2 linked regions of the Xanthobacter dioxanivorans genome follow. The protein of the gene in region 1 interacts with the protein of each later gene in a pairwise test. Links are inferred from orthologs where the notes say so. Each region holds a gene or a part of one and is shown on either strand. Other genes may lie near its edges. The genes, in order: cysK and cysE.

Evidence for each region.
Region 2: the proteins of cysK (region 1) and cysE interact in binary tests that used the Escherichia coli proteins (3 or more experiments, as listed by UniProt). The link is inferred for Xanthobacter dioxanivorans from one-to-one orthologs.

Annotation. Positions count from the first base shown.
Region 1 is NZ_CP063362.1:887,408-890,613, forward strand. What follows is about bases 30-2,922. They hold cysK (cysteine synthase A), read left to right. Parts: upstream 30-929; coding sequence 930-1,916; downstream 1,917-2,922. Other genes in these bases: dut (dUTP diphosphatase), read left to right, coding at 30-394; EZH22_RS04285 (RrF2 family transcriptional regulator), read left to right, coding at 405-845; EZH22_RS04295 (hypothetical protein), read right to left, coding at 1,935-2,204; EZH22_RS04300 (helix-turn-helix domain-containing protein), read left to right, coding at 2,426-2,806; EZH22_RS04305 (DUF6456 domain-containing protein), read left to right, coding at 2,810-2,922. Also shown: more of dut, read left to right, coding at 1-29; more of EZH22_RS04305, read left to right, coding at 2,923-3,206.
Region 2 is NZ_CP063362.1:3,729,311-3,732,489, reverse strand. What follows is about bases 58-2,923. They hold cysE (serine O-acetyltransferase), read left to right. Parts: upstream 58-981; coding sequence 982-1,866; downstream 1,867-2,923. Other genes in these bases: EZH22_RS17385 (ABC transporter ATP-binding protein), read right to left, coding at 2,293-2,923; EZH22_RS17390 (DUF3126 family protein), read left to right, coding at 1,949-2,158; EZH22_RS17400 (alpha/beta fold hydrolase), read left to right, coding at 152-904. Also shown: more of EZH22_RS17385, read right to left, coding at 2,924-3,179.

The sequences.
Region 1 (3,206 bases):
GGGGCTCGACCTCGTATGCGCCGCGCCGGCGGATGCGCCGGTCGTCATCGCGCCCATGGGCTACGCCGCCATTCCCACCGGCTTCGCCCTCGCCTTGCCGGAGGGCTACGAAGGCCAGGTGCGGCCGCGCTCGGGCCTTGCCCGCAACCACGGCGTCACGGTGCTCAACGCGCCGGGAACGGTGGACAGCGATTATCGCGGCGAGGTGCTGGTGCTGCTGGTGAATTTCGGCCCGAAGGCGTTCGAGGCGGCGCGCGGGATGCGCATCGCCCAGCTCGTGGTGGCGCCGGTCTGCCAAATAATGCTGGAAGAATCCGGAAATTTGAGCGAAACTGCACGCGGTTCCGGTGGTTTTGGCTCCACAGGCCTCGGGATGCCGTTATTAAAGAAATAGCTACATTCAGATGCCGCGTTTATCCGACAAGAGCCTCCTCGCCATCGCTGCCGTGGTCGACGTGGCCGTGCACGCGCGAGGGGCGCCGGTGGCCGCCAAGGCGCTCGCGGCCCGCCACGGCCTGCCGCCCCGCCGGCTCGAACCGGTGCTCCAGGCGCTCGTCCATGCTGGCGTCCTCAAGGGCGTGCGCGGGCCGCGCGGCGGCTACGAACTGGCGCGCGAGCGCCGGCGGGTCTCGGTGGCCGAGATCGTCCGCGTGGTCGAAGGCGCCGAGGAGGAGAAGGAGATCGTCCTGCCCCCCCTCGTCACCGAGGTGGTGCAACCGGCGGTCGCGTTCGCCGAGGACACGTTCGACACCGCCCTCGACGGCGTGACCCTCGAGGATCTCTGCCGCACGGCGGATGAAAAGGGCCATGGCTCCGAGCACGATCGCATCGATTTCGCCATCTGATCGCTTTCGCCTTTAATCGATATCGCCATTTACAAGCGGATCGCGCGTCGCGCGACCCGGCGGCCACACAAGAGGAGATCGCCCATGGCCGAAGCTGCCGCAAAGATCGTGCCTGCCGCGTTCCCGCGCCCGGGACGCGGCCGCGTCTACGATTCCATCACAGAGACCATCGGCAACACGCCCCTGGTCCGCCTCAAGCGCCTGCCGCAATTGCGCGGCGCCAAGGCCGAAATCCTGGCCAAGCTCGAATTCTTCAATCCCATCGCCAGCGTGAAGGACCGCATCGGCGTCGCCATGATCGATGCCATGGAGAAGGCCGGGGCGATCGATCAAGACACCGTCCTGGTGGAGCCCACCTCCGGCAACACCGGCATCGCCCTCGCCTTCGTCGCCGCCGCGCGCGGCTACCGGCTGATCCTGGTGATGCCCGAGAGCATGTCGGTGGAGCGGCGCAAGATGCTGGCCCTGCTCGGCGCCGAGCTGGTGCTGACCCCGGCCAACCTGGGCATGAAGGGCGCCGTCGCGCGCGCCGAGCAGCTCATCGCCGACTTGCCCAAGGCGGCGATGCCGCAGCAGTTCAAGAACAAGGCGAACCCCGAGGTCCACCGCCGCACCACGGCGGAGGAGATCTGGAACGACACCGACGGCAAGGTGGATGCGGTGGTGGCCGGCGTCGGCACCGGCGGCACCATCACCGGCATCGGCGAGGTGCTGAAGCCGCGCAAGCCGTCGCTGCGCATGATCGCGGTGGAGCCCGAGGATTCCCCGGTGCTGTCCGGCGGCCCTCCCGGCCCGCACAAGATCCAGGGCATCGGCGCCGGCTTCATTCCGGAAGTGCTCGACCGTTCCATCATCGACGAGGTGGTGACGGTGGGCAACCAGACCGCCTTCGACACGGCGCGGGCGCTGGCCCGCTACGAGGGCATTCCCGGCGGCATCTCCTCCGGCGCGGCGGTGGCCGCGGCGCTGGAGATCGCGGTGCGCGACGACATGGCCGGCAAGACCGTGGTGGCCATCGTTCCCTCCTTCGCCGAACGCTACCTCTCCACCGCCCTGTTCGAGGGTCTCTGAGGCCGGGCCGCCGCCGGCTCACGCGGGCGGCGGCTTTGCCTTCCCTGGCCCGGCCACGCCGGCCCGCGTCCCCAGCCGGGCCAGGCGCAGCAGCGCCGCGTGGCGCACCGGGTCGTAGGCGGCATCCCCCGCCCGCGCCGCCTTGCGCGCCTGGCGCAGCGCCCGGGCGATGCCGGCCGGGCAGCCGCAGAAGAGCACCAGCCCCGGCAGCTGCCGCAGCACCTGCTCCTTCGCCTCCTCGCAGCGAAATGCGAGGAGGCGCGGATGGCGCATGTCCAAAGGTTGCATGATCGAGCCTCCCGTGAGGCCGGCATGCTCGCCCGCCGCACGGTGCAGGGGATAAAAATCCTACTTTCGCGCCACCCCTGAGCTCGGCTGAATACCAGTAATTTGTTGTGATTATTATATCTTTCCTGAAGGCTCCGGGCATGGCCCGCCAGGATCTATCCCCCTCCCCTTGAACACTCGCATGATGCGTGTAGGAATATTTCCCTACAACGAGGGGTTTCATGCATCATCTCGTATCCTCTCCCTCCGTCGGCGCGTCCGCTGATGCCGACGGCCCTTGCGGCGCGGACCTCGCGACCGGCTCGCGGACGTCCTACCGGGTGATCACGGCCCTCGTCGCCGCCGCCACCGGCGTCAGCGTCGAGGTGCTGCTGGCGCGGCATCGGTGCACCGCCCCGGTGGCCGCCGCCCGACAGCTCGCCATGTATCTTGCCCATGTGGCGCTGGGGCTCACCCAGACGGAAGTGGCCCTCGCCTTCGGCCGCGACCGGACCACCGTCGCCCATGCCTGCCGCCGCATCGAGGATCTCCGCGACCAGGCCGCCTTCGACCGCAAGGTGGCCCGGATGGAGGAATGCCTGCGCTGGGTCATGGAGCGCTGAGGAATGGCCCGGCGCACCTCCCCCTCCCGCCCCGGCGCGGAGACCTCGCCCGCGCGCAATCTCGCGGAAAGCCCCCTCGCCTGGCTGGCGCGGCGATCCCTGGTGGATGCCACCCAGCTCACCGCCGGCGAACGCCTGCGGGCGGACTTCACCCGCGCCCAGCTCACCCCGCGCGTGACCAGCCGCTGGACCGAGGTGGCCGGATCGGGCACCCCTGAAACCTTCAGCGACATGGTGCTGACGGCCAAGCTCCGGGTCTCCCGAGCGGTCACGGCGGTGGGACCGGAGCTGTCCGGGGTGCTCCTCGACGTCTGCTGCTTCCTGAAGGGCCTGGAGCTGGTGGAGCGCGAGCACGGGTGGCCGGCACGCACCGCCAAGGTGGTGCTCGGCCTCGCCCTCG
Region 2 (3,179 bases), 2.8 Mb from region 1 along the record:
TTGCCGCCGAGCCGGCTCATCCCCCGGGATATGGCATGGCGGGCGCGCGCAACGAGGTATCAAGATCAGGATTGGCAGGGTCCGGGGGACCTTCTAGTTTCCCCGCCACGCCCAAGGCACCCGCCCCCATCGTGCCCCGAGAAGATCCGTCATGCCTCATTTCGATTCCGCCGGTGTCGACATCGCCTATTTCGACACCGGCGCGGGCGATCCGGTCCTGCTGATCCACGGCTTTGCCTCCTCGAAGGAGATCAACTGGGTCGGCCCGTCCTGGACCAGGACCCTGCTGGACGCCGGCTACCGGGCGATCGGCTTCGACCATCGCGGCCACGGCCAGTCCGAGAAGCTCTACGAGCCGGCGCAGTACCACACCCGCCTGATGGCGGAGGACGCCAAGCGCCTCCTCGATCATCTCGGCATCGAGCGGGCGGATGTGATCGGCTATTCCATGGGCGCCCGTGTCGGCGCCCAGATGGCGCTGCTGTTCCCGCAGGCGGTGCGCTCGCTGATCCTGGGCGGGCTCGGCATCCACCTGGTGGACGGCGTGGGCCTGCCCCAGTCCATCGCCGAAGCGCTGGAGGCGCCGCGCCTCGACGACGTCCAGGACCCCATGGGCCGCATGTTCCGCGCCTTCGCCGAAGCCAACAAGGCCGACCTGATGGCGCTCGCGGCCTGCATCCGTGGCTCCCGGCAGGTGCTCACCCGCGAGGAAGTGGCGCGCATCTTCCAGCCGGTCCTGGTGGCCGTCGGCACCCGCGACGCGGTCGCCGGGGCCGCCCAGCCGCTGGTGGACCTGCTGCCGGACGGAACGCTGCTCGACATTCCCAACCGCGACCACAACCCGGCGGTGGGCGACAAGGTGTTCAAGGCGGGGGCTCTCGATTTCCTGGCGCGACGGCCCTGACATGCGTTGCCGGAACCTCTCCCCTTCCCTCCGCTTGTGCTAGAAAGGGGTCAAGTTCGAGATCGCAGGAGGCAGGAATGCCGCAGTCACCCATGCCCGTTTCCCTGGCTGAAGAGTTTGCTCCGAAGCTCACCAAGGTCGGGACGGAGCGCTGGCACGACGTGGTCGATCCGGTTTGGGCGCGCCTGCGCAACGAGGCCGAGGAGGCGGCGGAGCGCGAGCCCGTGCTCGCCGGCTTCCTCACCGGCGCCGTGCTCGGCCAGCCGACCCTCGAGGCGGTGATCGGCGAACGCATCGCCGCCCGGCTTGACCATCAGGACGTGCCGGGCAGCGCCATCCGCGCCGCCTGGCTGGAAGCCATCCTCCGCGACAAGACCATCTCCCAGGCCCTGCGCGCCGACATCCTGGCGGTGGTGGACCGCGACCCGGCGGCCACCCGCACCCTGGAGCCGGTGCTGTATTTCAAGGGCTTCCACGCCATCCAGACGCACCGCCTCGCCCACTTCCTGTGGGAAAACGGCCAGCGCGACTTCGCGCTCTACCTGCAGAGCCGCGCCTCCTCGGTCTATTCCGTGGATATTCACCCCCAGGTTCCCCTGGGCCGTGGCATCTTCCTCGACCATGCCACCGGCGTCGTCATCGGCATGACCGCGGTCATCGAGGACGACGTTTCCATCCTGCAGGGCGTGACCCTGGGCGGCACCGGCAAGGAGACCGGAGACCGGCATCCGAAGATTCGCCGCGGCGTGCTCCTCGGCGCCGGGGCGAAGGTGCTGGGAAATATCGAGGTCGGCCGTTGCGCGCGCGTGGCGGCCGGCTCGGTGGTGCTGAAGGCGGTGCCGCGCAATACCACCGTCGCCGGCATTCCCGCCAAGGTGGTGGGCGAGGCCGGCTGCGCCGAGCCTTCCCGTTCCATGGACCAGATGTTCGAGGACAATATCTTCGCCGGTGCGGATATCTGACGCCTCCGGCCCCGCGGCGACTTGAACGCGGGCGCCCCGGCCGCCATAAGGCGGTCCTTCGTTCCCGTGGAGGAGACCACTCTTGGACAAAACCGAGCTCGAACGCGTTCAGCGCTATTTGCGGACGCTCTTTGGCAATCCGCAGATCAAGATCGTTGCCTTCCCCCGGTCCAAGGATTCCGCAGAGGTCTATCTCGGCGAAGAATCCATCGGCGTCCTGTCCAAGGACGAGGAGGACGGCGAGCTCTCGTACAATTTCAACATGGCGATCCTCGACATTGACCTGGAGTGAGCGGCGACCTGGAGTGAGCGGCGGGAGCGACCGGCGCGGTCCACTCCTTGGCTCCTCCGGACGAAAGACATCCCCCGGACGCGCGGGGGATGAGAAGGGGGACGAGAGCCGCGCCGAGTGCGCCCCGCCCCGCATCACGCCGCCAGCCCCCGCGACAGGTCCTGCGCCTGACGCTCGAACAGGCGACGGTAGAGGCCGCCCTCCCGGCGCACCAGGGCATCGTGGTCACCCTCCTCCACGATCCTCCCCTTGTCGAACACCAGCAGGCGATCGAGCGAGCGCACCGTCGACAGCCGGTGGGCGATGACGAGGGTCGTGCGCCCCACCATCAGCCGCTCCATGGCCTCCTGGATGGCTGCCTCCGACTCCGAGTCCAGGCTGGAGGTGGCCTCGTCCAGGATCAGGATGGGCGCATTCGCCAGGAAGGCGCGGGCGATGGCGACACGCTGGCGCTCGCCGCCGGAGAGCTTCACGCCCCGCTCGCCCACCAGCGTGCCGTAGCCGCGGGGCAGGCGCTCGATGAAGTCCGCCGCATTGGCGAGCTCCGCCGCCCGGCGGATCTCCGCGAAAGAGGCATCGGGCCTGGCATAGGCGATGTTCTCCTTCAGCGAGCGGTGGAACAGGATCGGCTCCTGCTGCACCACCGCGATGGCCCGCCGGAGCGAGGCCTGGGTGACCCCGCGCACGTCCTGCCCGTCCACGGTGACCCGGCCGGCGGACACGTCGTGCATGCGCTGGATGAGCTTCACGAACGTGGTCTTGCCCGAGCCGGAATGGCCCACGAGGCCCACCCGCTCGCCGGCCTCGATGGCGACGGACAGGTCGGTGTAGAGCGGCTTCGTATGGCCGCCATAGTGGAAGGTGACGTGCTCGAAGGCGATGCGCCCCGCCTCCACCTTCACCGGCGCCGCGTCGCTGGCATCGGCGATGGCGACGCCCTGATGGTGGATCTCCACCAGTTCCTCCAGCTCGTTCAGCGAACGCTGGAGATTGTGCACGTGCATGCCGATGTCGCGCAGGT